DNA from 4 places in the Variovorax sp. RA8 genome. Region 1 is predicted to be linked to each of the others. Evidence: predicted binding sites of a transcription regulator. Region 1 holds the regulator's gene; each other region holds the start of a gene.
The links. The regulator LexA, encoded in region 1, represses DNA repair genes until DNA is damaged. The targets are predictions, from matches to a motif close to ACTGTATNNNNATACAGT.
Positions count from the first base shown of each region.

Region 2: a site for LexA is predicted at 2,270-2,287, ahead of E5P3_RS25155 (LexA family protein). Genes of this name have one in related genera too.
Region 3: a site for LexA is predicted at 2,201-2,218, ahead of E5P3_RS28555 (ATP-dependent helicase). Genes of this name have one in related genera too.
Region 4: a site for LexA is predicted at 2,684-2,701, ahead of E5P3_RS14300 (DNA topoisomerase IV subunit B). Genes of this name have one in related genera too.

Region 1 is NZ_LR594662.1:3,845,297-3,849,278, reverse strand. It holds gene E5P3_RS18010 (MFS transporter) at 1-343, opposite strand, end outside; gene E5P3_RS18005 (D-2-hydroxyacid dehydrogenase family protein) at 340-1,347, opposite strand; gene E5P3_RS18000 (hypothetical protein) at 1,473-1,805, opposite strand; gene lexA (transcriptional repressor LexA) at 1,952-2,626, opposite strand; gene E5P3_RS17990 (asparaginase) at 2,701-3,696, shown strand; gene E5P3_RS17985 (hypothetical protein) at 3,701-3,982, shown strand, end outside.
Region 2 is NZ_LR594662.1:5,275,985-5,279,966, reverse strand. It holds gene E5P3_RS25165 (YadA-like family protein) at 1-925, opposite strand, end outside; gene E5P3_RS25160 (tripartite tricarboxylate transporter substrate binding protein BugE) at 1,135-2,043, shown strand; gene E5P3_RS25155 (LexA family protein) at 2,416-2,844, shown strand; gene E5P3_RS25150 (Y-family DNA polymerase) at 2,849-3,982, shown strand, end outside.
Region 3 is NZ_LR594662.1:5,996,606-6,000,587, forward strand. It holds gene E5P3_RS28555 (ATP-dependent helicase) at 1-2,034, opposite strand, end outside; gene corA (magnesium/cobalt transporter CorA) at 2,398-3,384, shown strand; gene E5P3_RS28565 (5'-methylthioadenosine/adenosylhomocysteine nucleosidase) at 3,377-3,982, opposite strand, start outside.
Region 4 is NZ_LR594662.1:3,032,102-3,036,083, reverse strand. It holds gene E5P3_RS14310 (RNA polymerase sigma factor) at 1-69, shown strand, start outside; gene E5P3_RS14305 (ferritin-like domain-containing protein) at 92-661, shown strand; gene E5P3_RS14300 (DNA topoisomerase IV subunit B) at 674-2,650, opposite strand; gene E5P3_RS14295 (MFS transporter) at 2,805-3,982, shown strand, end outside.

The DNA.
Region 1 (3,982 bases):
GCGTGAAGATCGCGGGCGAGATGACGGTCAGCATGCGCACGGCCAGCAGCCCGCCAAAGCTGGGCATCAGCGTCGCGACGAGGTGGCCGGCTGCGTACCACAGCATGGTGCAGGCCAGCAGCAGCCGCCGATCCCAGCCCGCGACCACGGCGGCCAGCAAGGGTGCGCCGAAGCACACCACCGCCGCCGCGGCGGTGATCAGCTGGCCCGCCGTGGCCGCGCTGACCTGCAAGGAATTGCTGAGCTCGTTGAGCGTGCCGGGCACCACCATGACCCCGGTGCCGATCACGAAGTTGCCTGCCAGCAAGGCCCAGAGGGACGCCGGCAGGGCGGCGCGCTTCAACGTCGCACCTGCAGCGCGCCCGGATTGACGATGTTGGTCGGGTTGCCCTTGATGAAGCTGACGACGTTGTCGAAAGCTTGGCCGAAATACATCTCGTAACTGTCCTGCTCGACGTAGCCGATGTGCGGCGTGCAGATGCAGTTCTCCAGTCGCAGCAGCGCGTGGCCTTGCAGCGGCGGCTCGCTCTCGAAGACGTCGATCGCTGCCAGCCCGGGCCGCCCGCGATTGAGCGCGGCGAGCAGCGCATCCTGTTCCACAAGTTCCGCGCGCGAGGTGTTGACGAAGAGGGCGGTGGGTTTCATGCGCGAGAGGTCCTCGAGCGTGACCAGGCCTCGCGTCTCTTCCGTGAGCCGCAGGTGGATCGACAGCACGTCGGCCGCGGCGAAGAAGGCCTCGCGGTTCGGCGCCACCTGAAAGCCGTCGGAGCGGGCGCGGGCGCAGCTCTCTTCGCGCCCCCAGATCACCACCTGCATGCCGAAGGCCTGGCCATAGCGCGCCACCAATTGCCCGATGCGGCCGTAGCCCCAGATGCACAGCGTCTTGCCCTTGAGCACCGAGCCCAGTCCGAAGTTGGGCGGCATGGAGGCGGACTTGAGTCCCGATTGCTGCCAGGCGCCATGCTTGAGGTTGCTGATGTACTGCGGCAGGCGGCGCATCGCCGCCATGATGAGCGCCCAGGTGAGCTCGGCCGGCGCCAGCGGCGAGCCCGAGCCTTCGGCGACTGCAACGCCATGCTCGGTGCATGCATTGACGTCGATGTGGGGGCCGGCCCGCCCGGTTTGCGAGATCAGCTTGAGCTTGGGCAGCTTCTCGATCAGCTGGCGCGAGATCTGGGTGCGTTCGCGGATCAGCACGATCACGTCGGCATCCTTGAGCCTCACCGAGAGCTGTCCGATGCCCTTGACCGTGTTGGTGTAGACCTTGGCGGCATACGCGTCGAGCTTGGAGGCACAGCGCAGTTTGCGCACTGCGTCCTGATAGTCGTCGAGGATCACGATGTTCATGGCGTGCCATTGTGCCTCGCACTATCAGGGGGCCTGTGCGCCATGCGCCAGAAGCGCAGGGCGCTCCTGGGACATGCTCCGCGCGACGGGCGCTCAGCGCGCCCGGACCCAGGGCGCCGCGGTCGTCAATGCAGATGGCCGGGCGAGGGTGCGGCGCCTGCCGCTTCGAGGGCGGCCAGCCGGTCGAGTTCGGCGCAGACGTCCGCCATGCGGCCGGAGATCACGACTCGGCCGGTGCTTGGCCCCTTGTGTTGCGCATCGACCGTGCGCACCACGCGCAGCGGGCGGGGCGGTGCCGACAGGCGGGATGCCGGCGCGGCGGGACGCACGGCGCAACTGGGGCGGATGCCGACGTAACGGAGGCCGGAGGCGCTTCGGCGGCGCGACGGTATCCAGCGGCTGGCCAGCGATTGAAGGGGCATGAACAGGTCGACGAAGCTGAGCAGAGCGATTCCCATGTGAACTCCATGAAGGTCAGAGATTGAACACAGGCAGGATTGCTTTCGCCGGCCGCGACAGGGTGATGGCCCTTGGCCATACGCCCGCCACCTGTCGCAGCCGCTGGGGCAGCATGAGCGGGTTCGCTCATTGCCGCCTTGTGCGGCTACATCAGCATCGTGTTGCGGATCAGGCCGACGGCGAGGCCCTCGATCTCGAAGGGCTCGCCCGGCTGCACGATGATGGTGGGATAGTCGGGGTTCTCGGCGTGCAGTTCGATGACTTGCTTGTTGCGCTTGAGGCGCTTGACTGTGACCTCGTCGCCCAGTCGGGCCACGACGATCTGGCCGTTGCGGGCCTCCTTGGTGGCCTGCACGGCGAGCAGATCGCCGTCCATGATGCCGGCATCGCGCATGGACATGCCGCGCACCTTGAGCAAGTAGTCGGGTTGCCGCTGGAACAGCGTGTTCTCCACATAGTAGGTCTGGTCCACGTGCTCCTGCGCCAGGATGGGGGAACCGGCGGCGACGCGCCCGATCAACGGCAGCGCGAGCTGGGCCATGCCGGGCAGTGAGAGCGAGAACTGGTTGTTGCGCGATTCGTTCAGCGAGCGCAGCGCATCGCCCTTGAGCCGGATGCCACGCGAGGTGCCGCTCACGAGCTCGATGACGCCCTTGCGCGCCAAGGCCTGCAGATGCTCCTCGGCCGCATTGGCGGACTTGAAGCCCAGCTCGGCGGCGATCTCGGCACGGGTGGGCGGCGCGCCAGTGCGTGCGATGGCGCTCTGGATGAGGTCCAGAATCTGTTGCTGGCGGGCGGTAAGCTTGGCGGCGAACTGCATTGACGACTCCTTGCGGCACTGGCTGAATATCCAGTACCTGTATTTTTAACCAGTTTCCGGAGCTTTGGCAAGTCATGGCCGACAACATCAGCGAAGGCAGGCGTCGTGTGGTCGTCCTGGGCACGGGCGGCACCATCGCGGGCCGCTCGGGTTCGGCGGCCGACAACGTCGGCTACACCGCCGCCCAAGTGGGGGTGACCGAACTGCTCGAGGGCATTGCGGCGCCCGCGGGCATCGTGCTGCAGACCGAGCAGGTGGCGCAGGTCGACAGCAAGGACATGGGCTACGCGATCTGGCGCAGCGTGGCCGAGCGCTGTGCTCATTGGCTGGCACAGCCCGACGTGGCAGGCGTGGTCATCACCCACGGCACCGATACCTTGGAGGAAACCGCATTCTTCCTTCAGTCGGTGTTGGCGCCGTCCAAGCCGGTGGTACTGACCAGCGCCATGCGGCCGGCGACCGCGCTGACGCCCGACGGCCCGCAGAACCTGCGCGATGCCGTCGCGGTGGCAGCGAGCCCTGGTGCAAGGGGCGTGGTGGCGGTGTGCGCGGGCACGGTGCACAGCGCCTTCGATGTGCAGAAGGTACACACCTACCGGGTCGACGCCTTCGGTTCCGGCGATGCGGGGCCGGTGGCCTATGTGGAAGAGGGCGGCTTGCGCGAGCTCAGGAACTGGCCCGCCTCGTCGCCGGAGCCGGCACGCCTGTGTTTCGACCTTATGCGGCAGGCCACCCGCTGGCCGCGGGTGGAGATCCTGGTGAGCCACGCGGAAGCGCGCGGCAGCATCATCGACGCGCTGGTCCTGGAGCGGCAAGCAGGCACTGCGGAGCCGGTGCAGGGCCTGGTGCTCGCGGCGACTGGCAACGGCACCCTGCATGAGGCGCTGGAAGCGGCCGCGCTGCGGGCGCAGTCGGCGGGCATTGCGGTCGTGCGCGCCACGCGTTGCCCTCAGGGGCGCATTCTTCCCACGCCGGGTGCGCCGCTGCGCGACGCCAGCGCACTGACGCCGGCGAAGGCGCGCATCGCGCTGGTGCTGGAATTGATGGCCACCCAGGCTGGCGGCGCCTGAGCGCATGTTCGAGGCTCTGCGCTCGCACGCCTGGCTCTATCCGGCGCTGGAGGTGGTCCACATCGTCGGCATCGCGCTGCTGCTCGGCAATCTGGTGGCGCTCGAGATGCGGGTGTTCGGGCGCGCTGCCGTCCTGCCAGTGGCGGCCATGGCCAGGTTGTCGCTCTCGATCGCCGCCGGCGGCTTCGCACTCGCGGCGGCCAGCGGTTCGCTGATGTTCGCCACCCAGCCGGCGGAACTCCTGGCGAACCAGACTTTCCTGGTCAAGATGGGCCTGCTGGTGGCC
Region 2 (3,982 bases), 1.4 Mb from region 1:
TTCCCCTCTCGCCGTGCCTCCATGCGATGCCTAATGCCAAGGCAGATGTTCCATGAACAGTTGCAGCACCTACAGCTACTTGTCTTTGAATATTTGGATTGAAGACCAAAGCAGATGAAGCCATACCCACGGAAGCAGCACTGTAGGCAATCTTGCTGGCCTGCTTGAACTTGTCATCTGTATAAGCATTGGCTTGCTTCACACCACCAGCTACCGCAGCATCTACATAGTCTTTTCTCGCATAGCCCTTCACTGTGTTGTCAGTGTAAGTATTGGCATTGTTCAAGACAGAAGCACCAACATTGTCCGTATAGGCGTTCGCCTCAGTCACAGCTTCTTGCTTGATACCAGCCGTTATGTTGTCTGTATAGGCATTGGCTGAGCCCAATGTGGAAGTAGCCACCGCATCTGTGTATGCGGCAGAAGTAGTGACAGCCTGAGTCACACCATTGCTCACCATCGCCTTTGCTTGGCCGAAGTTAGCAGCCTGGTCATTGGATGTAGCGACGCCAAGGCCACCAATCGTTCTACCGCCTACAGCGACCTCATTGCTTCTCGTGGCTGAGGTGCCATTCCCCAGTGCTACAGAGTTCGCTACTCCAGTGACATTAATGTTGTTGCCAACACCCACATTGGAGCCTTCTACATAATTGTTAGTCCCAAGAGATACGGCATTGTCTTCAGCACTGCTATCTCTACCGATGGCGACACCACTTTGACCTGTAGTAGTTCCAACACCGATGGCTACCCCAGATTCATTGGCAGATGCACCTTCTCCAATGCTTACAGAATTATTGGAATAGATGCGGGTGATGATTCCAGAGCCGCCAACGGTGGTTGCACCTAATCCAGTTGAGTTTTGTTGAGCATATGCACTGGCTGAAACTAACAGCATGCATCCTATAAATATTCTTGTGTGTTTCATGGTTTTCCTTTTGTTGTTCTATATATCTATAGCAAAAAGAAAACCAAAGTCAATTATGAATCACAATATCTTTTGACTAAGAGATATTGACAATCACAATATATTTGCTAAGGTGAATTCATTCATAACAACAAAGGAGACACCTTATGAAGAACATCTTTAAAATTTCAGCAATTGCGATTGCTTCAACTTTATGCACATTCTCAGCAATGGCACAAAGCTACCCGACCAAGCCTGTTGAACTTCAAGTTCCATTCGCTACTGGTGGAACAACTGACATCGTGGCCCGTGTCATCAGTGAGCCTTTAGGCAAAGCATTCGGGCAATCTGTCATCGTCATCAATAAGGCTGGTGGTGGTGGAATCGTGGGAGCTAACGAGACAGCCAAGGCTTCTCCAGACGGCTACAAGCTTGGAATCGCAACTGTGTCCAGCACTGCTGCAAACCCAGCCATCAATCCGAAGACACCTTACGACCCAATCAACGATTTCACATACATCACAAACATCGCAGCAACCCCAAACATCATTGCTGTGCACCCATCATTCCCAGCTAGGACTTACAAAGAGTTCTTGGCAGTGTTGAAAGCGAATCCAGGAAAGTATTCCTATGCTTCGTCAGGTGCTGGTGGTATTGGTCACTTGTTAATGGAGTCCTACAAAAGCCAGACTCAAACATTCGTGACTCACATTCCATACAGAGGTGCTGGCCCTGCATTGACAGATACTGTAGGTGGACAAGTGCCAATGATTTTTGACAACTTTCCATCAACTTATCAGCACATCAAAACTGGAAGATTGATTCCAATCGTTGTCGCCGCTCCTAACAGGTTGAAAGAACTTCCTGATGTTCCTACCTTCAAGGAAGTCGGATTAGAGTCCGTCAACCGCATGGCTTACTACGGCATCACCGGCCCAAAGAACATGCCTAAAGAAGTTGTCACCAAGATTCATGATGGTGTAGTTGAAGCTCTGAAAGACCCAGCAGTAAGAAAAAGAATTGAAGACACTGGTTCAATCATCATCGGCAACACACCAGAGCAGTTCACTGCACAAGTTAAAGATGAGCTTGCAGTTTACAAAAACGTAGTTTCTAAGCAAAAGTTGACACTTGAGTAAAATGAGTCACCCATAAGAAAAGCCTTCATCACTGAAGGCTTTTTCACTTTCTCAATCACCGCGACCAAGCAAATGATCCTGCCAAACTTTACTAAGAATTTGATAATATATAAATAGCAGGTTATTTGTAATTGTCAAAAAAAATCCTCATTTCTGAGGGTTTTTAGAATTCATGGCTGGGAAGCATATTGAATTAAGTATTGGATTTGGTGTGGCAGCGATTAATCCTGTTTGAATATAAATAGCAGGTTAATTTTGATTGTCAACTTCGCATGGCAAACAGCAATCCGCATGCTGAATTTTTGAGCACATGTCCCACCAGGTCAGGCAAGTTTTCGCCACCACCGACCACCACCGGCTTACACTGGATGGATGTACAGCCTTGCTCCTATCCCAGTCAACCTCACCCCGCTATCAATAACGGAGCTTGAGGAGCATGTGAGGGCAGGCTTCCCGAGTCCAGCCGAGGATTTGGGAGCCAAGCGAGTGGACATTTTGGAAGAGCTTCTCATCCATCCAGCAGCCTCCTACTGGATGACTGTGAGAGGGGACAGCATGAAGGAGTACGGCATCTGGGACAGGGATACCCTCCTCGTGGACAGAGCCATCCGACCCGCCCATGGGCACATCGTCATCGCCGTCCTAGACAACGAATTTGTCTGCAAGTACCTCTACAAGCGCGCTGGTGTCATAAGGCTCAAGGCAGGCAACCCAACCTACCCAGACATCATCCCCAAAGACGGCCAGCTACTGGAAATCTGGGGAGTGGTGCTGACCTCTCTCAAGCGGTTCAAGGCGTGATGTCATGTTCGCACTTGTTGATGGAAACAACTTCTATGTAAGTTGCGAAAGAGTCTTCAGACCATCGCTGAACGGCTTGCCTGTCATTGTTCTTTCTAATAATGATGGATGTGCCATAGCACGCTCGAACGAAGCAAAGTCATTGGGCATAAAAATGGGTGCCCCATGGTTCCAGATTAAAAGTATGGCTGAGACACATGGACTTGTTGCCCTGTCTGCCAACTTTGCTCTTTACGGTGATTTATCCGACAGAGTAGCTAGCATCATCTCAGGCTTTGGTCATCGTGTTGAGGTGTATTCCATAGATGAATCATTTGTTGATTTATCAGGCATCAACACTGACCATGTGGAAAGAGGCCTCAAGCTCAGAAGTCGAATCCTGCAATGGGTAGGCATACCTTGTGGGATTGGGATAGCCAACACCAAGACACTTGCAAAGCTGGCAAACCATGTCGCCAAAACGAGCGAGAGGAAGCCGGGTTCCTACCCTGAGAAGCTAGCTCAAGTCTGCGACTTCTCAACCCTGTCACCCGCAGAGCTTGACGATGTTTTCGCAAGGACTGAGGTGGGTGAAGTTTGGGGAGTGGGTCCGCGAATCAGTGAGCAGCTCAAAGCCGGTGGAATCATGACTGTGCAGGATCTCATCCGCATAGATGCGGCAACCATCAGGAGCCGTTTCAGTGTGGTGCTGGAGAGGACTGTTCGTGAGCTTCAAGGAACATCCTGCATTGACTTGGAGGAGCATGCACCAGCCAAAAAGGAGATCGCCTGTACCAGGTCGTTTGGCACACCACTCACCGAACTGCACGAGCTGACCGAGGCAGTCACAGAGTTCGCTACAAGGGCATCAGAGAAGCTCAGAAAGCAAGGAGGCAACGCCGGCCAAGTCCTGTGCTTCATCCGTACTAGTCCCTTCAGGAAAGATCCCCAGTACAGCAGGAGCATGACCATCCCACTGCGTAGACCTACATGCGACACCAGACTGATAGCTGAAGCTGCACTGTCAGGCCTGCGCAATATCTACAAGGCAGGATTCAACTATGCCAAGGCTGGAGTCATGCTCTTGGAGCTTCAAGATGGTGGCATTGAACAATTTGAACTCAACCTTGAGCCAGAGCCTGAAGACAAGGGGACATTG
Region 3 (3,982 bases), 2.2 Mb from region 1:
GGGCGCTGGCGGCCAGGTGATCTGCTCGAAGCCCCGGGCTTCGGCCGCCGAGATGAAGCGGGTGCGGCCGGCGTAGAGATGGCGGTCCCCGCGCACCGCCTGCTGGGTGACATAGAAGCGCAGCGGCACGATCAGTTGCAGGTGGTCGCGCGCACGTGTCATCGCCACGTAGAGCAGGCGCCGCTCCTCCTCCAGCTCCTGGGCGCCCTGCGCGACATCGGCCGGGATGCAGCCGTCGACCACGTTGAGCACGTGCACCGAGCGCCATTCCTGCCCCTTCGCCGAATGGATGGTGGAGAGGATCAGGTAGTCCTCGTCGAGCAGGGGCGGGCCGGGCCGGTCGCTGGTGGCCTCGGGCGGATCGAGCGTGAGCTCGGTCAGGAAGCGCTCGCGCGAGGTATAGCCGGAGGCCAGGCGGGCCAGCTGCTCGACGTCGCCGCGGCGCAATCCGGCATCGTCGTGCAGCCGCTCCAGGTGCGGCAGGTACCAGCGCAGTGCGAGCTCCATGTCGGCCGGCCAGGCGAGTTCCGGGGCACGCAGCTGCGCATAGATCGCTGCGAAGCGTGCCCACTCCTCCTTTGCGGCAGCGGGCGGCTGGAAGGCCTGCACCACGGCAGCCGGATCTTCCGCATTGGCCATCCCGTCGAGCAGCCGCGTCGAGGTGGCAGGCCCGATTCCCGGGATCAGCTGGGTGACGCGAAAGCCCGCCATGCGCCCGCGCGGGTTCTGCGCGAAGCGCAGCACCGCCAGCAGGTCCTTCACATGCGCGGCCTCCAGGAACTTGAGCCCGCCGTACTTGACGAAGGGGATGTTGCGCCGTGCCAGCTCGAGCTCCAGCGCCGCGCTGTGACTCGAAGTGCGGAACAGCACGGCCTGTGCTTTCAGGGCCAGCCCGCCTTCGCGGTGCGCCAGCACGCGCTCCGCCACGAAGCGGGCCTGTTGGGCCTCGTCGGGCACCAGCACCAGCTGCGGCCGGCCCATCGAGGGCTTGTCGGTCCACAGCGTCTTGGCATGGCGCTCGGCCGCCCCCGCGATCACGGCATTGGAGACGTCGAGGATCGGCTGGGTCGAGCGGTAGTTGCGCTCCAGCGTGACGATTCGCGCGGGCTGGGTGAACTGCCCCGGGAAGTCGAGGATGTTGCGCACCGTGGCGCCGCGAAAGGAATAGATCGCCTGCGCATCGTCACCCACCACAGTGAGGCCGCGGCCGTCGGGCTTGAGGGCGTGCAGGATGGCGGACTGCAGCAGGTTGGTGTCCTGGTACTCGTCGACGAGCACATGGTCGAAGCGCGCGCCCAGCTGCGCCGCGAGCGAGGGCTCCGCCACCATCTCGGCCCAGTACAGCAGCAGGTCGTCGTAGTCGAGCACCTGCTGCGCCTGCTTGGCCTCTACGTAGGCGCCGAACAGGCGCTTGAGCTCGGCCTCCCATTCGGCGCACCAGGGGAAGGCCTGGGCCAGCACCTCGGCCAGCGGCGCGCCGCCGTTGACGGTGCGCGAGTAGATCGCCAGGCAGGTGCCCTTGCGCGGAAAGCGGCGCTCCATCGCGGCCAGGCCGATGTCGTTGCGCACCAGGCCCATGAGGTCCTCGGCGTCGCCGCGGTCGTGGATGGTGAAGCTGGCGTCGAGACCGATCTGCGCGGCATATTCGCGCAGCAGCCGGGCGCCGATGCCGTGGAAGGTGCCGGCCCAGGGCAAGGACGGCGGGGCCTCCGAACGCAGCCCGAGCACCTTTGCCAGCACCTGGCCGGCGCGCCGCTCCATCTCTTGCGCGGCGCGGCGTGAGAAGGTCAGGAGGAGGATGCGCTGCGGATCGGCGCCGTGCGCGATCAGATGGGCCACGCGGTGCGCCAGGGTGCTGGTCTTGCCCGAGCCGGCGCCGGCGATCACGAGCAGCGGGCGCGGGTCCGGCGACGCTTCCCCGGCCCCGTGCTCGACGGCCGCCCGCTGTGCCTCGTTGAGCTCCGCGAGAACCGCGGCGAGGCGCTCTTCCTGGCGCAGTGGGACGGGGATCGCGACGCCGGTCCACTGCGTCATTGAAATGGCACCCGAGGGCCGTGCGAGACGGGATGCGATGCAAGGCGCAAAGCGCAGCGATGCCCGACGGCATCGCGAGCATTTGTAACGCGGCAGCGCGCCCGTATCGTGCGGACAGCGGGTGCCATTTCAGTGACGCAGTGGACTACACATCGAGCGCGACTTTACTGGATATCCATCCAGATCCCCTCAGGAAAATGCAAGACGCCGGTGACATAATCGCGCCTCGCTGCAACCGGAGACTTCGAATGGACACCGTTCCGCCTCGGCAGCTTTCAACTCCCCTGTGACGCGTCGTTGGCCAGGGATTTGAAAGCGCCCCCCGCCCCTCGCCAACGCCACAACACCACCCGGGAGTGAGCCATGCTCAACATCTTCACGCTCGCCAACGGCCGCCTCGTCCAGGAAGAGATCGAAGCGCTCGAGGAACTGTCGAAATTCCAGCCGATCTGGGTCGATCTCGAATCGCCCACGCTGGAGGAGAAGCGCTGGATCAAGCAGTACTACGGCCTGTCCATCCCCGAGGATGCGATGGACGAGGACATCGAGGAGTCGGCGCGCTTCTACGAGGAAGACAACGGCGAGCTGCACGTGCGCAGCGACTTCCTGATCGATGACGACGAGAACCCGCGCTCGGTGCGCGTGGCCTTCATCCTCAACCAGCACAACACCGAACTGCGCAGCCGCGGCGTGCTGTTCTCGATCCATGACGAGGACGTGCCGGTGTTCCGCCTGCTGCGCATGCGCGCGCGCCGCGCACCCGGGCTGATCGAGGACGCCAAGGAGGTCCTGCTCAAGCTCTTCGACGCCGATGCCGAGTACTCGGCCGACTCGCTGGAGAACATCTACGACGAGCTGGAAGTCGCCGGCAAGAAGGTGCTCGAAGGCAACGTGAGCGACGAACTGGCCGGCGAGGTGCTGGCCGCGATCGCGCGCCAGGAAGACCTGAACGGCCGCATCCGCCGCAACGTGATGGACACGCGCCGCGCGGTGAGCTTCATGATGCGCAGCCGCATGCTCAACGCCGACCAGTTCGAGGAGGCGCGACAGATCCTGCGCGACATCGAGTCGCTGGACAACCACACGGCCTTCCTGTTCGACAAGATCAACTTCCTGATGGACGCCACCGTCGGCTTCATCAACATCAACCAGAACAAGACCATCAAGATCTTCTCGGTGGCGAGCGTGGCGCTGCTGCCGCCGACGCTGATCGCGAGCGTGTACGGCATGAACTTCAAGCTCATTCCGGAGCTCGACTGGCGCTATGGCTACGTCTACGCGATCGTGCTGATGGTCGCCAGCGCGCTGGTGCCGATGTGGTACTTCCGGCGGCGCGGCTGGCTCAAGTAGCGCGGGGGCCGGGCAGCCCGGCGAGCCAGGCCTCGATCAGGGCCAGGCTGTAGCGGCTCGCGACTGCGGCGACAAAGCGCAGGAAGTCGGCATGGGCCTGGTCGTCGGCGCGGTCCGAAATGGCTCGCACCGCGGCGAAGGGGACGCGATAGTCGTGGCAGACCTGCGCCACGGCGGCGCCTTCCATCTCGCAGGCCAGCGCGTCGGGCAGGTCATGGCGCAGCGCCGCGCTGTCGGCGGCGCGAGCAATGAATCGGTCGCCGCTCACCACCAGGCCGCGGTGCAGGCGCGGCGCGTGAAGGCCGAAGTCGTCGACCACCTGTTGGCCCAGCAACGCGACCGGATCGCCCAGCAGCCGCTCCGCCACCGCCGCCAGCGCATCGCTGATGGCGGTGTCGGTCGCGAAGCGCGCGTGCCCGGTCAGCGGCACCTCGTAGCGCGGAAAGATCGGCGATGCGTCCAGGTCGTGCTGCAGCAGGCGGCTCGCCACCACCACGTCGCCCACCCGTACGCCGGGCGCCAGCCCGCCGGCCACGCCGGTGAAGACGATGGCGCGCACGCCGAAGCGTTCGAGCAGCACGGTGGCGGTCGTGGCCGC
Region 4 (3,982 bases), 810 kb from region 1:
CGCTGCGACGAGATCGTCGCGCGCGTGATGGCCCTCATCACCGATGCGCAAGCGCGCCCACCCGCCTGATCCCACTTCACAGGAGACTCTCATGTCCTTTTTCCGGATGCCCACGCCCGTCGCCGCGCGACGCTACTTCCTCGGCCGCTCGGGCCTGCTGCTGTCGGGTGCCGCCGTCGCGCTGCTGGCGGGCAACGACACGCTGGCGGCCCAGGCCGGCGGCGACGCGGCAAGCGATGCGCAGATCCTGAATACCGCGCTCGGCTCGGAGTTCGAGGCCATCGCGGCCTACCAGGTCGGGGCCGAGAGCAAGCTGCTCGACAAGCCCGTGCTCGACCTGGCCCTGACCTTCCAGGGCCATCACCGGGCCCATGCCGCGCTGCTCGCGGCGACGGTCGAGAAGCTCGGCGGCAAGGCCGTGGGCGCCAAGGCGAAGTACGACTTCCCGACCGCGCAGCTGAAGTCGCAGGCCGATGTGCTGCGCTTTGCCGCCAAGCTGGAGCAAGGCGCGGTCAGCGCCTACCTGGGCGCGGTGCCGCTGTTCGACGACCGCGCGCTGGCCAAGGCCGCGGCCAGCATCCTCGGCGACGAGGCAATGCACTGGGCGGTGCTGCGCAACGCGCTCGGCGAGGCGCCCGTGCCCGGCGCCTTCATGTCCTGAAGGCGCGGGCCTTCAGACGTCGACTTCGACGTCGTCGGCGCGCAGCTCCATGAGCTCGCGCCGCGCGGCGGCCTCGCCCTTGCCCATCAGCTTGGTGATCTCGCCCTGCGTGCCCAGGAGGTCGAAGCGACCCAGGCGCACCTGCAGCAGGCGGCGGGTGTCGGGGTTGAGCGTGGTCTCCCACAGCTGCTCGGCGCTCATCTCGCCCAGGCCCTTGAAGCGGCTGATGCTCCAGGCGTTCTCGCGCACGCCGTCCTTGCGCAGCTTGTCGAGAATGGCGGTGAGCTCGCCCTCGTCGAGCGCGTAGACCTTGGACGCCGGCTTCTTGCCGCGCGCCGGCGCATCGACGCGAAACAGCGGCGGCTTGGCCACGTAGACATGGCCGGTGTCGATGAGCTTGGGGAAGTGCCGGAAGAAGAGCGTGAGCAGCAGCACCTGGATGTGCGAGCCGTCGACGTCGGCGTCCGAGAGGATGCAGATCTTGCCGTAGCGCAGGCCGGAGAGGTCGGGCGAGTCTTCCGGACCGTGCGGGTCGACCCCGATGGCGACCGAGATGTCGTGGATCTCGGTGTTGGCGAACAGGCGGTCGCGCTCCACCTCCCAGGTGTTGAGCACCTTGCCGCGCAGCGGCAGGATCGCCTGGCTTTCCTTGTCGCGGCCCATCTTGGCGCTGCCGCCGGCCGAATCGCCTTCGACCAGGAAGACCTCGTTGTGGGCGATGTCCTTGCTCTCGCAATCGGTCAGCTTGCCCGGCAGCACCGCCACGCCCGAGCCCTTGCGCTTCTCGACCTTCTGCCCGGCGCGCTGGCGGGTCTGCGCGGCCTTGATGGCCAGCTCGGCGAGCTTCCTGCCGTAGTCGACGTGCTGGTTGAGCCACAGCTCCAGCGCCGGGCGCACGAAGCTGGAGACCAGCCGCACCGCATCGCGCGAGTTGAGCCGCTCCTTGATCTGGCCCTGGAACTGCGGGTCCAGCACCTTCGCCGAGAGCACGTACGACGCGCGCGCGAACACGTCCTCCGGCAGCAGCTTCACGCCCTTGGGCAGGAGCGAGTGCAAGTCGACGAAGCTCTTGACCGCGTTGAACAGGCCGTCGCGCAAGCCGCTCTCGTGGGTGCCTCCGGCGCTGGTGGGGATCAGGTTGACGTAGCTCTCGCGCACCGGCTGGCCGTCCTCGGTGAAGGCCACGCACCACTCGGCGCCCTCGCCTTCGGCAAAGTTGTCGGCGTTCTTGTCGGCATGGCCGGCGCCTTCGAACAGCGGGATCACCGGGTCGGCGTTGAGCGTCTGCATCAGGTAGTCGCGCAGCCCGCCCTTGTAGAGCCACTGCTGGGTCTCCTTGGTCTTCTCGACCACCAGCGTGACGGTCACGCCGGGCATCAGCACCGCCTTGCTGCGCAGCAGATGGGTCAGCTCGTTGACCGGCAGCGTGCCGGATTCGAAGTACTTGGGGTCGGGCCAGGCGCGCACCGTGGTGCCCTGGCGGCGCTCGCCGGTTTCAATTGGACGAACCTGGAGCGGCTCGACCACATCGCCGGCGGCAAACACGATTCGCGCGGCCGAGCCTTCGCGAAAGGACTGGACCTCGAGCCGCTTCGACAGCGCATTGGTCACCGACACGCCGACCCCGTGCAGGCCGCCCGAGAAGCTGTAGGCGCCGCCCGCGCCCTTGTCGAACTTGCCGCCCGCGTGCAGCCGGGTGTAGACCAGCTCGATCACGGGCGCCTTCTCTTCGGGATGCAGGCCGAAGGGGATGCCGCGGCCGTCGTCCTCGACGCTGACCGAGGCGTCGGTGTGCAGCGTGACCTTGATCTTCTTGCCGTAGCCGGCCAGCGCTTCGTCGGCCGCGTTGTCCAGCACTTCCTGGATGATGTGCAGCGGGTTGTCGGTGCGGGTGTACATGCCCGGCCGCTGCTTGACGGGCTCGAGGCCCTTGAGGACGCGGATGGAGCCTTCGGAATAGGCCGGGGGAGTCTTGGGGAGAGTCGCCATGGGGGCGGATTGTATGCGTGGGCTTCCCGAAAACCTGGATGGACATACAGAGCGACGCCGATGCGCCGGGCGCATCAACGCCGCCCGAAAATATCAACAATCCGTGTCGCGGCCGCGGCCGATGCAGCCTTTCTCTTTTGGATACAGTCGCCGGATGCACGGTCAATCCCAGCCGCTCTCGCTCAAGCAGGTCCTGTTCTGCGGCGCGATGATCGTCACCCTCTCGATGGGGATCCGCCACGGCTTCGGGCTGTGGCTCCAGCCGATCACGCAGGAGCAGGGCTGGTCGCGCCAGGGCTTCTCGCTGGCGCTCGCCATCCAGAACCTGGCCTGGGGCGTGATCGGCGTCTTCGCCGGCATGCTGGCCGACAAGCTGGGCGCCTTCCGCGTGCTGGTGGCGGGCGCCGTCCTCTACGCCGTCGGCCTGGCGGGCATGGCGCTGTCGCCCACGCCGCTCATCTTCGCGCTGACCGCCGGCGTGCTGATCGGCGCGGCGCAGGCCGGCACCACCTACGCCGTGATCTACGGCGTGATCGGCCGGCAGATCCCGGTCGAGCGGCGATCGTGGGCCATGGGCGTTGCGGCCGCGGCGGGCTCCTTCGGCCAGTTCCTGATGGTCCCGGTGGAGGGGCAACTGATCGCGGGCTTCGGTTGGCATACGGCCCTGCTGGTGCTGGCGGTCATGGTGCTGCTGATCGTGCCACTCGCCTTCGGCCTGCGAGAGCCACGCTTCGGACACGCCGCCGTCGCCCATCGCGACCAGACCATCCTCCAGGCCGTGGGTGAGGCCTTCAAGTACCCCAGCTTCGTGCTCTTGATGGCGGGGTATTTCGTCTGCGGCTTCCAGCTGGCCTTCATCGGTGTGCACATGCCGAGCTACCTGCGCGACAAGGGGCTCTCGCCCGAAGTGGCAAGCTATGCGCTGGCGCTCGTCGGCCTGTTCAATGTGTTCGGCACCTATGTCGCCGGCTCGCTCGGGGCACGGCTCCCCAAGCGCAAGCTGCTGGCCGCGATTTACTTCAGCCGTGCTGCGACCATCGCGGTCTTCCTGGCGGCGCCCATCACGCCCCTGTCGGTGTACGTCTTCGCGAGCGTGATGGGGTTCCTGTGGCTGTCGACCGTGCCGCTCACCAGCGGCATCGTGGCACAGATCTTCGGCGTGGCGCATCTCTCGATGCTGGGCGGCTTCGTGTTCCTGAGCCACCAGGTCGGCTCCTTCCTCGGCGTCTGGCTCGGCGGCTATCTCTACGACAGCACCGGCAGCTACAGCATCGTCTGGTATCTCGCGATCGCGCTGGGCGTAGCCGCAGCGCTGGTCAACCTGCCGGTCAA